3 regions of the Peribacillus sp. GL_122 genome follow, and region 3 is predicted to be linked to each of the others. Evidence: a T-box and tRNA genes for the amino acid it is inferred to sense, from the RefSeq annotation. Region 3 holds a T-box; the other regions hold tRNA genes.
What was found. The T-box of region 3 lies ahead of pheS (phenylalanine--tRNA ligase subunit alpha). A T-box ahead of a tRNA ligase gene usually reads a tRNA of that ligase, here a tRNA-Phe.
Positions count from the first base shown of each region.

Region 1: it has a tRNA-Phe gene. The T-box ahead of pheS (phenylalanine--tRNA ligase subunit alpha) is inferred to sense a tRNA for this amino acid. The anticodon was not compared.
Region 2: it has a tRNA-Phe gene. The T-box ahead of pheS (phenylalanine--tRNA ligase subunit alpha) is inferred to sense a tRNA for this amino acid. The anticodon was not compared.

Region 1 covers NZ_CM174415.1:5,154,466-5,159,448, forward strand. The annotation lists gene AC3ISB_RS24980 (1,4-dihydroxy-2-naphthoate polyprenyltransferase) at 1-636, shown strand, start outside; gene AC3ISB_RS24985 (TraR/DksA C4-type zinc finger protein) at 783-1,532, shown strand; tRNA gene AC3ISB_RS24990 (tRNA-Glu) at 1,574-1,645, opposite strand; tRNA gene AC3ISB_RS24995 (tRNA-Ser) at 1,649-1,739, opposite strand; tRNA gene AC3ISB_RS25000 (tRNA-Asn) at 1,741-1,815, opposite strand; tRNA gene AC3ISB_RS25005 (tRNA-Ile) at 1,826-1,902, opposite strand; tRNA gene AC3ISB_RS25010 (tRNA-Gly) at 1,908-1,981, opposite strand; tRNA gene AC3ISB_RS25015 (tRNA-His) at 1,986-2,061, opposite strand; tRNA gene AC3ISB_RS25020 (tRNA-Phe) at 2,079-2,154, opposite strand; tRNA gene AC3ISB_RS25025 (tRNA-Asp) at 2,178-2,253, opposite strand; tRNA gene AC3ISB_RS25030 (tRNA-Met) at 2,260-2,333, opposite strand; tRNA gene AC3ISB_RS25035 (tRNA-Ser) at 2,438-2,530, opposite strand; tRNA gene AC3ISB_RS25040 (tRNA-Ile) at 2,552-2,628, opposite strand; tRNA gene AC3ISB_RS25045 (tRNA-Met) at 2,639-2,715, opposite strand; tRNA gene AC3ISB_RS25050 (tRNA-Ala) at 2,744-2,819, opposite strand; tRNA gene AC3ISB_RS25055 (tRNA-Pro) at 2,837-2,913, opposite strand; tRNA gene AC3ISB_RS25060 (tRNA-Arg) at 2,925-3,001, opposite strand; tRNA gene AC3ISB_RS25065 (tRNA-Leu) at 3,011-3,099, opposite strand; tRNA gene AC3ISB_RS25070 (tRNA-Gly) at 3,112-3,186, opposite strand; tRNA gene AC3ISB_RS25075 (tRNA-Leu) at 3,195-3,276, opposite strand; tRNA gene AC3ISB_RS25080 (tRNA-Lys) at 3,285-3,360, opposite strand; tRNA gene AC3ISB_RS25085 (tRNA-Thr) at 3,381-3,456, opposite strand; tRNA gene AC3ISB_RS25090 (tRNA-Val) at 3,467-3,542, opposite strand; rRNA gene rrf (5S ribosomal RNA) at 3,553-3,668, opposite strand; rRNA gene AC3ISB_RS25100 (23S ribosomal RNA) at 3,787-4,983, opposite strand, start outside.
Region 2 covers NZ_CM174415.1:785,527-790,509, forward strand. The annotation lists rRNA gene AC3ISB_RS03735 (23S ribosomal RNA) at 1-1,804, shown strand, start outside; rRNA gene rrf (5S ribosomal RNA) at 1,921-2,036, shown strand; tRNA gene AC3ISB_RS03745 (tRNA-Asn) at 2,046-2,120, shown strand; tRNA gene AC3ISB_RS03750 (tRNA-Ser) at 2,126-2,217, shown strand; tRNA gene AC3ISB_RS03755 (tRNA-Glu) at 2,228-2,302, shown strand; tRNA gene AC3ISB_RS03760 (tRNA-Val) at 2,318-2,393, shown strand; tRNA gene AC3ISB_RS03765 (tRNA-Met) at 2,498-2,571, shown strand; tRNA gene AC3ISB_RS03770 (tRNA-Asp) at 2,577-2,652, shown strand; tRNA gene AC3ISB_RS03775 (tRNA-Phe) at 2,665-2,740, shown strand; tRNA gene AC3ISB_RS03780 (tRNA-Thr) at 2,748-2,823, shown strand; tRNA gene AC3ISB_RS03785 (tRNA-Tyr) at 2,840-2,923, shown strand; tRNA gene AC3ISB_RS03790 (tRNA-Trp) at 2,930-3,003, shown strand; tRNA gene AC3ISB_RS03795 (tRNA-His) at 3,021-3,096, shown strand; tRNA gene AC3ISB_RS03800 (tRNA-Gln) at 3,134-3,208, shown strand; tRNA gene AC3ISB_RS03805 (tRNA-Gly) at 3,212-3,286, shown strand; tRNA gene AC3ISB_RS03810 (tRNA-Cys) at 3,295-3,368, shown strand; tRNA gene AC3ISB_RS03815 (tRNA-Leu) at 3,377-3,457, shown strand; gene AC3ISB_RS03820 (DUF6241 domain-containing protein) at 4,436-4,978, opposite strand.
Region 3 covers NZ_CM174415.1:4,169,309-4,174,291, reverse strand. The annotation lists gene AC3ISB_RS20180 (general stress protein) at 1-473, shown strand, start outside; gene AC3ISB_RS20175 (general stress protein) at 877-1,260, shown strand; gene sspI (small acid-soluble spore protein SspI) at 1,277-1,486, opposite strand; gene AC3ISB_RS20165 (TrmH family RNA methyltransferase) at 1,609-2,367, shown strand; T-box leader at 2,412-2,653, shown strand; gene pheS (phenylalanine--tRNA ligase subunit alpha) at 2,712-3,752, shown strand; gene pheT (phenylalanine--tRNA ligase subunit beta) at 3,781-4,983, shown strand, end outside.

The sequences.
Region 1 (4,983 bases), 990 kb from region 3:
ACCCCCAAACTAATCATGAACTTGGCCCTTGGCATGTATGCCATCGCCTTGATAGTTGGAATCTATATCTGTGCCGCATCATCTTGGTGGCTTGCTGCAGTAGGACTGGTTTGCATGCTTGTCGGCTATCTTTATACAGGCGGCCCCCTGCCCATTTCATATACACCATTCGGGGAACTTTTTTCTGGATTGTTCATGGGCTTTTTGATAATCCTGATCGCCTTTTTCATTCAAACCGGTGATGTTTCTTCAACAGCTATCTTAATTGCCATTCCAAGTGGAATATTGGTCGGATTGATCAACTTATCCAATAACCTACGTGACCATGACGGAGATAAGGCACATGGCCGCAAAACGATGCCGGTAGTCATGGGTCGGAAAAACGCCTTGACATTCATGGCAATCATGTTCGCCTTCTCTTATCTATGGCTAGTTGGGCTAGTCCTTACCGGAAGCGTAACGGCGTGGATCCTCCTTGCCTTCCTAAGCATCCCGAAAGCCCTGGCCGCAATCAAAGGCTTCGTAGGTAAAACGCAGCCGATCACGATGGTGCCAGCAATGAAAGCCACGGCACAAACGAACACCTTCTTTGGCTTACTCATGGCCATTGGATTATTCATCAGCTATCTTATATAATCTCCGAGGACTGAGCTCATCGCTCAGTCCTTTTTTTCTATCATCCGTTCCATATTGTTTTCCTATACCCCGATTCGGGTAATAGATAATACAACCATCCTACCATTATAAAATGAGATTTAGACTTTAGAAGGAGTGAATCCGATATGGCAACGAAACAACAAACGCAAAAATTTCAAAAAGAACTGCTTCAAGAAAAAAATGAGCTAAGTAATAGAATTCAAAATGATGAACAATCCGTTCTGGAGAAAAGCCAGACCGAATCCGTAGGGGAATTATCAGCCTATGATAATCATCCTGCTGACCTAGGAACCGAACTATTCGAGATGGAACGGAATCAAGCACTCGATGAGCATGCACAATCCGAAATGGAGAAAATCGATGAAGCTTTGAAAGCCATGGAGGAAGGTTCGTATGGCCATTGTAAAACCTGCAATAGGGAAATCCCCATCGAGAGGCTTGAAGCGATCCCAAGCACCCTCTACTGTGTCGAGCACGCCCCAGAACGGCCACTTTCACAAGACCGGCCTGTGGAAGAGGAAATACTGATTCCATCCAAGGGTGATCATTTTGAAAATCGTCATGGAATCAAAATGGTGGATAAAGAAGATAGCTTTGGTGAAGTTGCCAAATTCGGTACATCCGAAACACCATCCGATTACACAGGAGATCATGATAATTATAATGACCTTTATAAAACCGAGGATGAAACGAACGGGTTTCCTGAAGACTATGAAGGATTTGCCGCAAATAATATCGAAGGAAAAAATAGAGTGAATATAACGAACAAAAAGCAAAAGGAATATGAAGATACACTTGAAGAAGAAAATATAGAATCCAATCTTGGAGACATTCCCTATAAACAAAAAGATAGTTATATCAATGAAAAGAAATGAAAAAAAGAAGCATACATGAATGTATGCTTCCTTTTTTGTTATGACCCGTACGGGATTCGAACCCGTGTTACCGCCGTGAAAGGGCGGTGTCTTAACCGCTTGACCAACGGGCCAACTGGCGGAGAAGGAGGGATTTGAACCCTCGCGCCGCTCGCGCGACCTACACCCTTAGCAGGGGCGCCTCTTCAGCCTCTTGAGTACTTCCCCATGGCTCCGCAGGTAGGACTCGAACCTACGACCGTTCGGTTAACAGCCGAATGCTCTACCACTGAGCTACTGCGGAACAATGAATATGGTGGGCCTAAATGGACTCGAACCATCGACCTCACGCTTATCAGGCGTGCGCTCTAACCAGCTGAGCTATAGGCCCATATTTGGAGCGGGTGAAGGGAATCGAACCCTCATCATCAGCTTGGAAGGCTGAGGTTTTACCACTAAACTACACCCGCGAAATGGGGCGACTGATGGGAATCGAACCCACGAATGCCTGAACCACAATCAGGTGCGTTAACCACTTCGCCACAATCGCCGTAATTTTTTGAAATATGGTGGCTCAGGACGGAATCGAACCGCCGACACAAGGATTTTCAGTCCTTTGCTCTACCGACTGAGCTACTGAGCCACATATGTATCAAATTTAAAGAATGGCGGTCCCGACGGGAATCGAACCCGCGATCTCCTGCGTGACAGGCAGGCATGTTAACCGCTACACCACGGGACCTAATAATTGCGGGGACAGGATTTGAACCTGCGACCTTCGGGTTATGAGCCCGACGAGCTACCGGACTGCTCCACCCCGCGACGGTAATAATGAAACGATTTGCATCAAGTTTTCGTGTATATCGTTTTGTCCACATCCATTATGTAAGGGTGTTTCAAAACAACTTGTTGCTTTTTTGAAAAAATGGAGGAGGTAGAGGGATTCGAACCCCCGCGGGATTTGACTCCCCTGTCGGTTTTCAAGACCGATCCCTTCAGCCGAACTTGGGTATACCTCCATGGCTTTTGAAAAGTGAATATGGTGGACCTTGTAGGACTCGAACCTACGACCGGACGGTTATGAGCCGTCTGCTCTAACCAGCTGAGCTAAAGGTCCTTATATTTATTGGTAGCGGCGGAGGGGATCGAACCCCCGACCTCACGGGTATGAACCGTACGCTCTAGCCAGCTGAGCTACACCGCCAATATAATATAAGTATCTGATTGAAAAATGGTGGAGCCTAGCGGGATCGAACCGCTGACCTCCTGCGTGCAAGGCAGGCGCTCTCCCAGCTGAGCTAAGGCCCCATTCATTAAAAATCACGTGGTCGGGAAGACAGGATTCGAACCTGCGACCCCTTGGTCCCAAACCAAGTGCTCTACCAAGCTGAGCTACTTCCCGCAATAAAAACATGGTGCGCCCGGCGGGAGTCGAACCTACAACCTTCTGATTCGTAGTCAGATGCTCTATCCAATTGAGCTACGGGCGCATATTATGATGGTGCCGAGGACCGGAATCGAACCGGTACGGTAGTCACCTACCGCAGGATTTTAAGTCCTGTGCGTCTGCCAGTTCCGCCACCCCGGCACATACGAAAAGTGGAGCGGAAGACGGGATTCGAACCCGCGACCCCAACCTTGGCAAGGTTGTATTCTACCACTGAACTACTTCCGCATGAAAGATGCGGGTGAAGGGACTTGAACCCCCACGCCTTGCGGCGCCAGATCCTAAGTCTGGTGCGTCTGCCAATTCCGCCACACCCGCATATAAAATGGTGAGCCATGAAGGATTCGAACCTTCGACCCTCTGATTAAAAGTCAGATGCTCTACCAACTGAGCTAATGGCTCGTGCTTGTACTATCTTAAAATGGTGCCGGCAAGAGGACTTGAACCCCCAACCTACTGATTACAAGTCAGTTGCTCTACCAGTTGAGCTACACCGGCAGGTGTAAAATGGTGGAGGATGACGGGATCGAACCGCCGACCCTCTGCTTGTAAGGCAGATGCTCTCCCAGCTGAGCTAATCCTCCATATGAAACTGCTTGGCGACGTCCTACTCTCACAGGGGGAAACCCCCAACTACCATCGGCGCTGAAGAGCTTAACTGCCGTGTTCGGAATGGGAACGGGTGTGACCTCTTCGCTATCGTCACCAAACAATTTTAACATTTTTTCAAGACATATATTATTATAACGTCTTTTTGAGAAAATGCAAGAAGAAATTTTCATTCCTTCAAAACTAGATAATAAGAAGGTATTTCATTTTTTTAAAGCTTTGGTTAAGTCCTCGATCTATTAGTATCAGTCAGCTCCACATGTCGCCACGCTTCCACCTCTGACCTATCAACCTGATCATCTTTCAGGGATCTTACTAGCTTGCGCCATGGGAAATCTCATCTTGAGGGGGGCTTCATGCTTAGATGCTTTCAGCACTTATCCCGTCCGCACGTAGCTACCCAGCTATGCCTTTGGCAAGACAACTGGTACACCAGCGGTGCGTCCATCCCGGTCCTCTCGTACTAAGGACAGCTCCTCTCAAATTTCCTGCGCCCGCGACGGATAGGGACCGAACTGTCTCACGACGTTCTGAACCCAGCTCGCGTACCGCTTTAATGGGCGAACAGCCCAACCCTTGGGACCGACTACAGCCCCAGGATGCGATGAGCCGACATCGAGGTGCCAAACCTCCCCGTCGATGTGGACTCTTGGGGGAGATAAGCCTGTTATCCCCGGGGTAGCTTTTATCCGTTGAGCGATGGCCCTTCCATGCGGAACCACCGGATCACTAAGCCCGACTTTCGTCCCTGCTCGACTTGTAGGTCTCGCAGTCAAGCTCCCTTGTGCCTTTACACTCTACGAATGATTTCCAACCATTCTGAGGGAACCTTTGGGCGCCTCCGTTACTCTTTAGGAGGCGACCGCCCCAGTCAAACTGCCCACCTGACACTGTCTCCCACCCCGATAAGGGGCGCGGGTTAGAATTTCAATACAGCCAGGGTAGTATCCCACCAACGCCTCCACCGAAGCTAGCGCTCCGGCTTCTCAGGCTCCTACCTATCCTGTACAAGCTGTACCAAAATTCAATATCAGGCTGCAGTAAAGCTCCACGGGGTCTTTCCGTCCTGTCGCGGGTAACCTGCATCTTCACAGGTACTATAATTTCACCGAGTCTCTCGTTGAGACAGTGCCCAGATCGTTACACCTTTCGTGCGGGTCGGAACTTACCCGACAAGGAATTTCGCTACCTTAGGACCGTTATAGTTACGGCCGCCGTTTACTGGGGCTTCGGTTCAAAGCTTCGCTTGCGCTAACCTCTCCCCTTAACCTTCCAGCACCGGGCAGGTGTCAGCCCCTATACTTCGCCTTGCGGCTTCGCAGAGACCTGTGTTTTTGCTAAACAGTCGCCTGGGCCTATTCACTGCGGCTTTTCTGGGCTATTCACCCTAAAAAGCACCCCTTCTCCCGAAGTTAC
Region 2 (4,983 bases), 2.4 Mb from region 3:
AAGAGTGCGTAATAGCTCACTGGTCGAGTGACTCCGCGCCGAAAATGTACCGGGGCTAAACGTATCACCGAAGCTGTGGATTGACACCATTAGGTGTCGATGGTAGGAGAGCGTTCTAAGGGCGTTGAAGTCAGACCGGAAGGACTGGTGGAGCGCTTAGAAGTGAGAATGCCGGTATGAGTAGCGAAAGAAGGGTGAGAATCCCTTCCACCGAATGCCTAAGGTTTCCTGAGGAAGGCTCGTCCGCTCAGGGTTAGTCGGGACCTAAGCCGAGGCCGAAAGGCGTAGGCGATGGACAACAGGTTGATATTCCTGTACCACCTATACATCGTTTGAACGATGGGGGGACGCAGAAGGATAGGGTAAGCGCGCTGTTGGATATGCGCGTCCAAGCAGTTAGGCCGGAAACGAGGCAAATCCCGTTTCCATTAAGGCGGAGCTGTGATGGCGAGGGAAATATAGTACCGAAGTTCCTGATTCCACGCTGCCAAGAAAAGCCTCTAGTGAGATGTAAGGTGCCCGTACCGCAAACCGACACAGGTAGGCGAGGAGAGAATCCTAAGGTGTGCGAGAGAACTCTCGTTAAGGAACTCGGCAAAATGACCCCGTAACTTCGGGAGAAGGGGTGCTTTTTAGGGTGAATAGCCCAGAAAAGCCGCAGTGAATAGGCCCAGGCGACTGTTTAGCAAAAACACAGGTCTCTGCGAAGCCGCAAGGCGAAGTATAGGGGCTGACACCTGCCCGGTGCTGGAAGGTTAAGGGGAGAGGTTAGCGCAAGCGAAGCTTTGAACCGAAGCCCCAGTAAACGGCGGCCGTAACTATAACGGTCCTAAGGTAGCGAAATTCCTTGTCGGGTAAGTTCCGACCCGCACGAAAGGTGTAACGATCTGGGCACTGTCTCAACGAGAGACTCGGTGAAATTATAGTACCTGTGAAGATGCAGGTTACCCGCGACAGGACGGAAAGACCCCGTGGAGCTTTACTGCAGCCTGATATTGAATTTTGGTACAGCTTGTACAGGATAGGTAGGAGCCTGAGAAGCCGGAGCGCTAGCTTCGGTGGAGGCGTTGGTGGGATACTACCCTGGCTGTATTGAAATTCTAACCCGCGCCCCTTATCGGGGTGGGAGACAGTGTCAGGTGGGCAGTTTGACTGGGGCGGTCGCCTCCTAAAGAGTAACGGAGGCGCCCAAAGGTTCCCTCAGAATGGTTGGAAATCATTCGTAGAGTGTAAAGGCACAAGGGAGCTTGACTGCGAGACCTACAAGTCGAGCAGGGACGAAAGTCGGGCTTAGTGATCCGGTGGTTCCGCATGGAAGGGCCATCGCTCAACGGATAAAAGCTACCCCGGGGATAACAGGCTTATCTCCCCCAAGAGTCCACATCGACGGGGAGGTTTGGCACCTCGATGTCGGCTCATCGCATCCTGGGGCTGTAGTCGGTCCCAAGGGTTGGGCTGTTCGCCCATTAAAGCGGTACGCGAGCTGGGTTCAGAACGTCGTGAGACAGTTCGGTCCCTATCCGTCGCGGGCGCAGGAAATTTGAGAGGAGCTGTCCTTAGTACGAGAGGACCGGGATGGACGCACCGCTGGTGTACCAGTTGTCTTGCCAAAGGCATAGCTGGGTAGCTACGTGCGGACGGGATAAGTGCTGAAAGCATCTAAGCATGAAGCCCCCCTCAAGATGAGATTTCCCATGGCGCAAGCTAGTAAGATCCCTGAAAGATGATCAGGTTGATAGGTCAGAGGTGGAAGCGTGGCGACATGTGGAGCTGACTGATACTAATAGATCGAGGACTTAACCAACGCTTTAAAAAAATGAAATACCTTCTTATTATCTAGTTTTGAAGGAATGAAAATTTCTTCTTGCATTTTCTCAAAAAGATGTTATACTAATATATGTCTTGAAAATGCTAACAATGTTTGGTGACGATAGCGAAGAGGTCACACCCGTTCCCATTCCGAACACGGCAGTTAAGCTCTTCAGCGCCGATGGTAGTTGGGGGTTTCCCCCTGTGAGAGTAGGACGTCGCCAAGCTTATATTGTTCCGCAGTAGCTCAGTGGTAGAGCATTCGGCTGTTAACCGAACGGTCGTAGGTTCGAGTCCTACCTGCGGAGCCATTATTGGAGAGCTGTCCGAGTGGCCGAAGGAGCACGATTGGAAATCGTGTAGACGGGTAACCCTGTCTCAAGGGTTCAAATCCCTTGCTCTCCGCCATTTTATACCTGGCCCGTTGGTCAAGCGGTTAAGACACCGCCCTTTCACGGCGGTAACACGGGTTCGAATCCCGTACGGGTCACCATTAAGACAACATATTGGAGGATTAGCTCAGCTGGGAGAGCATCTGCCTTACAAGCAGAGGGTCGGCGGTTCGATCCCGTCATCCTCCACCATTTTTCAATAAGAACAAGTTGTTTCTACATAATGGGTTTGATTATCCATCCTATTGAAACGCTAAACACGAAAACTTGATTCCTAATAGCAACATTATTAACGTCGCGGGGTGGAGCAGTCCGGTAGCTCGTCGGGCTCATAACCCGAAGGTCGCAGGTTCAAATCCTGTCCCCGCAATCTATGGTCCCGTGGTGTAGCGGTTAACATGCCTGCCTGTCACGCAGGAGATCGCGGGTTCGATTCCCGTCGGGACCGCCATTTTCATTGTTTGGCTCAGTAGCTCAGTCGGTAGAGCAAAGGACTGAAAATCCTTGTGTCGGCGGTTCGATTCCGTCCTGAGCCACCATTGTAGTGCCGGTGTAGCTCAACTGGTAGAGCAACTGACTTGTAATCAGTAGGTTGGGGGTTCAAGTCCTCTTGCCGGCACCATGTTTCATCCATATGCGGAGGGGTAGCGAAGTGGCTAAACGCGGCGGACTGTAAATCCGCTCCTTAGGGTTCGGCAGTTCGAATCTGCCCCCCTCCACCATCTTATAGGGGTATAGTTTAAAGGTAGAACAGAGGTCTCCAAAACCTCCAGTGTGGGTTCGAGTCCTACTACCCCTGCCAATTTCAATCTTATAATGGCGGTTGTGGCGAAGTGGTTAACGCACCTGATTGTGGTTCAGGCATTCGTGGGTTCGATTCCCATCAGTCGCCCCATTTTTCAATAAATGTGATATAATGAATACAACGTTAATGGGCTATAGCCAAGCGGTAAGGCAACGGATTTTGATTCCGTCATGCGAAGGTTCGATCCCTTCTAGCCCAGCCATATGCGAAAGTAGTTCAGTGGTAGAATACAACCTTGCCAAGGTTGGGGTCGCGGGTTCGAATCCCGTCTTTCGCTCCAAAAACGTTGGCGGCATAGCCAAGCGGTAAGGCAGAGGTCTGCAAAACCTTTACCACCGGTTCGATTCCGGTTGCCGCCTCCAACATACATGCCGGTGTGGCGGAATTGGCAGACGCGCACGACTCAAAATCGTGTTCCTCTGGAGTGCCGGTTCGACCCCGGCCACCGGTATCACATACGTTAATATAAACGTCGATTTGACGGCAATCTACCCGCAATGGTAGGTCGCCGTTTTTTCGTTGTATGCGCACGATTTTGTAGGTAAAAGTCGTACGCGGCGAATCGTACGCGCTGTATCGGGTAATTAACCGTACTGGAGTGGCGAAAATTGGCAAGGAAAAGAGTAATAACGATTTAGCAACGGAAGATATTTCGAAGCTGCGTGGGAGCATGCGGTCAGATTTCCTTGACTTCGACGACGCACTGGCGTTGTTTTTGAAGGATGGGGAAATAAGGAATATCCGTGAACATACGATAAAATACTACCGGAATGAGCTTTCGTCATTTCGACGCATTACACGATTAAATTAGACATAGCAAAGGCGGTCAATAATTGTTACCGAGAGTATTAAAAGGATAAGATACGGGATCATTCCGAAGTATTCCGAATACAGGGCGTATACCAGGGCTGAGGGGCGTTTCACCTGCACGGTGCTCCTCGTGGGTATAGGCGTCTGAAACTCCGGGGCTCAGCTTACCGTTTATGCAGTGTCCTATACACGGAATGGCCGACAGCATTATGCAGTATAGCGGGGTACATCGCCCTTATTAGCGTAGTATAAATCGCGTTAAATCAACGATGTTTACATAAGTGTATATTCGATAATAATCCGTTGTGCACAAACGTTGTTATGACGCGGTTTGTGTTGCATATCGACTGCCTCGAATGTCTATTATGTTAACTAGAATTGCGTGCTTCATACAACGAAATGAATAAAATAATAAAGCAATTCGTGTGCCAACGAAGACATATGCGTGTGTATCGGGAGTGGCAGCCGGGGTATGACCGATTTACCCCAAGGCAGGGGGCGAATATCTCTGAATCTGCTGAATTATAAATCCGCGAATCAAATTTTCACTTCGGGGGTCAGCGGAAATAGCCCCTATTGTTTATATTAATATAAACAATAGGGGCTCGATTTGTAATGACTATTCAAAGTTTGCTTTAATAAATTGGGCTTCTTCTTCAGGAGTAAGAGTTCCAGTAGCTTTACCGACATTTCCATTTTGTTCTCCCCAAAGGTAATTGTGATCTTCCACTATATTGTCGAAGTTTCCTTCTTTCCAGTTTCCTACGATTCTTAGCAATTCACTTTTATAGTCAATAACTTCGCTATCATTAATGAATTCATAGACTGCATTGATGTTTTCAGAATTCATTTCAAGGTTGTACCATTTTTCTTCAGAAACTACTTTTTGATGAGTCATACTGTGCATTGTTTTCATAACGTCTTCTCTTTTTGAAGATGGGCCAAGACCTAGTTCATATAGAATTTTTTCATTTTTTATTGTTTCTACTTCCGTATCTTCTTCTTCAGTTGTCTCGTATTCCACTTCCGTTGTCTCCAAAACAGGAGCCGTATCTTCTTGCTTTGCTTCATAATTTTTAGCGTTCTGATTGATTGTTATTATTACTGAAATAGCTGCTGCAGCTACTATAAGTCCAACCATTGACCATCTAAATTTATTCATTATAA
Region 3 (4,983 bases):
AAACCGTAACAGCACGGGAGAGCATAACTTCCAATCGCATGGAGGAAACGGACGAACCTGCAGAGAATCCGCTTAAAACAGGGGTGGTGAACAATCCGGACCCGAACCTATTTCCTGAAACAACAGCAAATGCCTATCAAACAGGGGAAGTGGAGGCACAGCCAGGAAGAAGCGAAGAACTGCATGGGAATTCTGCGAACATCTTTGGAAATGAAGAGCTGGATACAAAGCGAGCTCAAGAAAGGGAAATCTGGGGGAACTCCACAGAAAAATTCAAGAAGAAAAAACCAGGGAATTATGAAGGAACACTAGCAAGCGACCCTCATGCAGACCCGTTTTCTGCTGATACTGATAAAGCCCTTGATGCTCAAGGATCACTGGATCGGACCGTGAGCCCGAATGCCAGCGGGCAGCAAGAGGAAGGCTTGCAGGATGAATACATCAAAAATCGAATCAATACCGACAATCTGTAATACGCAAAATAACTGCCTGCACAAGGCTTTTCAGACTGTAGACAAACTAGATGAAAATCGAGTTTGTCTGCAGTTTCTTTATGGCTTGTAAAATTGGGACGTTGATTTCCATTCTAGGCATTCGCTTTACGCGGGGTCTCCCTTTGATAGAAATCATACATGATGATGAGTTGAAGATATTACTTTGGTTCAGTTGGTTCGTTTGATGAAGGATATATTTTTCGAACCCTTTTTATCTGCAAACTGAACCAGGCTGTTTTTTTTAAAAAAACCTTTAGGCAAAGGGTTCCCTTGTTCTTTAGTCAGGAATTCTCAATAGACTATTTGCTTGTTTATTGTTAAAGCTGCAAGGTATAATGACAAAGGTATTATTTTAAGTAGAGTAACAAGGAGGGGGAGAAACATGGAAAAAAACGTATATGGTGTTTTTGACTCTAATCCGGAACTACTTGCTGCAATTCAAGACTTAAAAGCTAAAGGCATATCTGGCACCCAAATGACAGTAGCAGCTAATATAAAAAATAATGTGCAGCTTGGAAATGAACATACGGATATACTGATCATCGCCAATCAGGATAAGGAGGACACTCTTTTTTTAAGAATCTTCCACTACTTCACAGATGAAGGATCTGGAGATTTACGCAGCTTTTTCACGAAATACGGCTACTCTTATGATGAGACAAAAGCGATGCTTGAAGAAGTGAGCGCAAAAAAATTCATCTTGCTGCTTGATGAAGAAGTCTCCATCGAAGAACTGAAGGCTTGCGAAGCGAAATCAAAAAAATAACAGCCTTTGAAGGCTGTTATTTTTTTAATCCTGCTTCAAGGGCAGTGATCATTTCCTGTTTTTCCTGCTCAGATGAATTTTGCCAGATGACCTCGAATAAGACTCCCAATCCAGGTAGCATTTTTTCCTCGCCATTTTGTATGGCATCGACAATCGTGTCTTCCAACTGATCTTGCGAATTTCCAGATACATTTTGGATGATCGCATTACGTAAGTTTAAATTCATAATTATTCCTCCTCTAACACATAATGACTGACATTAATAGCATTTCACAAACTCACATGCAATATGTATGTGAATTGCGTTATAATAGGAAAATCAGTGTGAAGTTAAAGGAGCGTTTACCCTTGAAATATATTGAATCCGTAAAAAACCCGCAAGTTAAGCAATGGAAAAAACTTTTGACGAAAAAAGAACGAGATAAAACAGGGAAATATTTAGTCGAGGGTTTTCACCTAGTTGAAGAAGCCTTAAAAGAAGAAATCGTCTTGGAAGTGATCATCAATGAAGAAACTGAAATGCCTGCACATTTTAAGGTGGAAGGCACAGAACTCATTTATGTGAAAAATGATATTATGAAGGCGATTTGTGATACCGAAGCCCCGCAGGGAATTGCTGCTGTTTGTGAACAGAAATCAACGAGCATGGCGTCCATCAATCCGGATAAACTTTTGTTGATCGATGCTGTACAAGATCCGGGGAATATTGGAACGATGATCAGGACAGCGGATGCAGCTGGAATCGATGCAGTCATACTTGGCGAAGGGTGTGCTGACTTGTATAATCCCAAAGTGGTCCGTTCGACGCAAGGGAGCCTCTTTCATATGCCTGTCATTAAAGGAAACCTTTTCGAAATCATCGATGAGCTGAAGGAAAGCGGCACACCGGTATATGGCACGGCATTAGAAGGCGCATCGCCATTTGAAGAAGTGGGAAAGTCTTCCAGGTTTGCCCTGTTGGTCGGTAATGAAGGCCAAGGAGTATCGAAGGAATTACTGGAGAAAACGACTAAAAACCTTTATATTCCCATCTACGGAAAAAGCGAATCATTGAATGTGGGGATCGCTGCCGGGATTTTAATGTACTATTTACGAAAATCGATTTGAAACGGCCGAAGAATTATAATATAATAAAACAGAATTTTATAATGAAAACAACGATGACAAAGAGTAGTAGCTTAAGTTAACCATATCCAGGGAAAAAATGCCTTGACTGAAAGCATTTTTATGGCACTGCTTAAGGGAATTCACCTTTCGAGTTGGCATTGGGAAGACATGATGTCCGAAAAATGTTCCGGTGAAGAGCCGTTATTTTTAATGAAGTGAGTGCAGAAGTTTTTTTGTTCGTGCACTAATAAGGGTGGTACCGCGATACATAAACCTCGTCCCTTTAGGGATTGGGGTTTTTTTGTGTTCATTTTTACAAAAGGAAAATAAAGGAGGAAGACATGATGCAGGAACGTTTACTAGAACTGCAGGAAGAAGCGTTGCAAAAAGTTGCCGCCGCTTCCGAATTAAAAGAACTGAATGAAGTCCGAGTTGCTTATTTAGGGAAAAAAGGGCCAATCACTGAGGTATTACGCGGCATGGGTAAATTATCTGCCGAAGAACGCCCGAAAATCGGGGCACTGGCCAATGATGTAAGGGAAGCGATCGCAACAAAGATCGAGGAGAAACAAAAAGCACTTGAAACTGCGGCAGTCAATGCAAAGCTAGCAACTGAAACGATTGACGTCACACTTCCTGGACGTCCGGTTAACAAGGGGAATCTTCACCCATTAACACGTGTCGTGGAAGAAATCGAAGACTTATTCATCGGTATGGGTTATACCGTTGCGGAAGGTCCTGAAGTCGAAAGCGACTACTACAACTTCGAGGCACTTAACTTGCCAAAAAGCCATCCGGCACGTGATATGCAGGATTCCTTCTACATAACGGATGAAATCCTGATGCGTACACACACTTCACCTGTTCAAGCCAGAACGATGGAAAAACATAAAGGGCAAGGTCCTGTTAAAATCATTTGCCCAGGAAAAGTATATCGCCGTGATAACGATGATGCTACACACTCCCATCAATTCCAGCAAATTGAGGGCTTGGTCATTGATGAGAACATCAGCATGAGCGACCTGAAAGGAACGCTGGACGTATTTGCGAAAAAAGTATTCGGGCAAGACCGAGAAATCCGTCTTCGTCCAAGTTTCTTCCCATTTACGGAGCCTTCCGTCGAAGTGGATATTTCTTGTAAAATCTGTGGTGGTAAAGGCTGCAGCGTATGTAAACAAACAGGCTGGATCGAAGTGCTTGGCGGCGGGATCGTTCATCCGAACGTCCTTGAAATGGCTGGCTTCGATTCCAAGAAATACTCTGGATTCGCATTTGGAATCGGCGTGGAACGGATTGCCATGTTGAAGTACGGTGTGGATGATATCCGTCATTTCTATACGAATGATGTTCGATTCTTAAAACAATTCAACCATCACGAAGCATAAATTTTTATTTTAAAAAGGAGGACCTACCATGTTTGTGTCATATAAATGGTTACAAGATTATGTTGACCTTTCAGGCATCAATGCGACGGAGCTAGCTGACAAAATCACGAAAAGCGGCATTGAGGTTGAAGGGGTGGAAAAGAAAAGTGAAGGGCTAAAAGGGGTCGTCATCGGGCATGTCATTGAACGTGAACAGCATCCAAATGCGGATAAATTGAATAAATGCCAAGTTGATATCGGGGCCGAAAATCCCGTTCAGATCATCTGTGGAGCACCGAATGTCGATAAAGGCCAAAAGGTCGCAGTCGCTACTGTTGGCGCAGTCCTTCCAGGTAATTTCAAAATCAAGAAAGCGAAACTTCGTGGAGAGGAATCGCACGGGATGATTTGCTCGCTTCAGGAATTGGGCTTCGAATCCAAGCTCGTTTCCAAGGATTATGCTACAGGTATCTTCGTCTTCCCTAATGATGTGGAAGTAGGGAAAGATGCATTGGAGGAACTTGGTCTAAGTGATGAAGTGCTGGAACTTGGGCTGACTCCAAACCGTTCCGACGCATTGAGCATGCTTGGTGTTGCATACGAAGTGGCAGCCATTCTAGGACGGGAAGTGAAATGGCCGGTTGTCGAGAAAGAAGAGGCAGCTGAAAAAGCAACTGATTATATCAGTGTCAAAGTTGAAGCGAAAGAAGATAACCCGATATACATTGCTAAAATCATCAAGGATGTCAAGATCGGACCCTCACCGCTTTGGATGCAGACTAGGTTGATGTCTGCAGGTATCCGACCTCATAATAATGTGGTGGATATCACGAACTACATTTTACTTGAATACGGCCAACCGCTCCATGCCTTTGATTATGACCGCTTTGGTTCAAAGGAAATCGTCATCCGCAGAGCGAAGGATGCTGAAAAAATCGTAACATTGGATGAAGCGGAACGCACTTTGACACCTGACCATTTAGTGATCACAAATGGCAGCGAGCCAGTAGCGATAGCTGGTGTGATGGGCGGAGCGGATTCCGAAGTGAAAAATGATACGACGAATATCATTATTGAAAGTGCATATTTTGCAGGTACAGTAGTTCGTAAAGCTTCAAAGGACCATGGATTACGCAGTGAAGCTAGTGCCCGCTTTGAAAAAGGTGTCGACCCGGCCCGTGTACGTGAAGCTGGAGAACGTGCTGCACAATTGATTGCACAATATGCAGGCGGAACAGTCTTACAAGGAGCA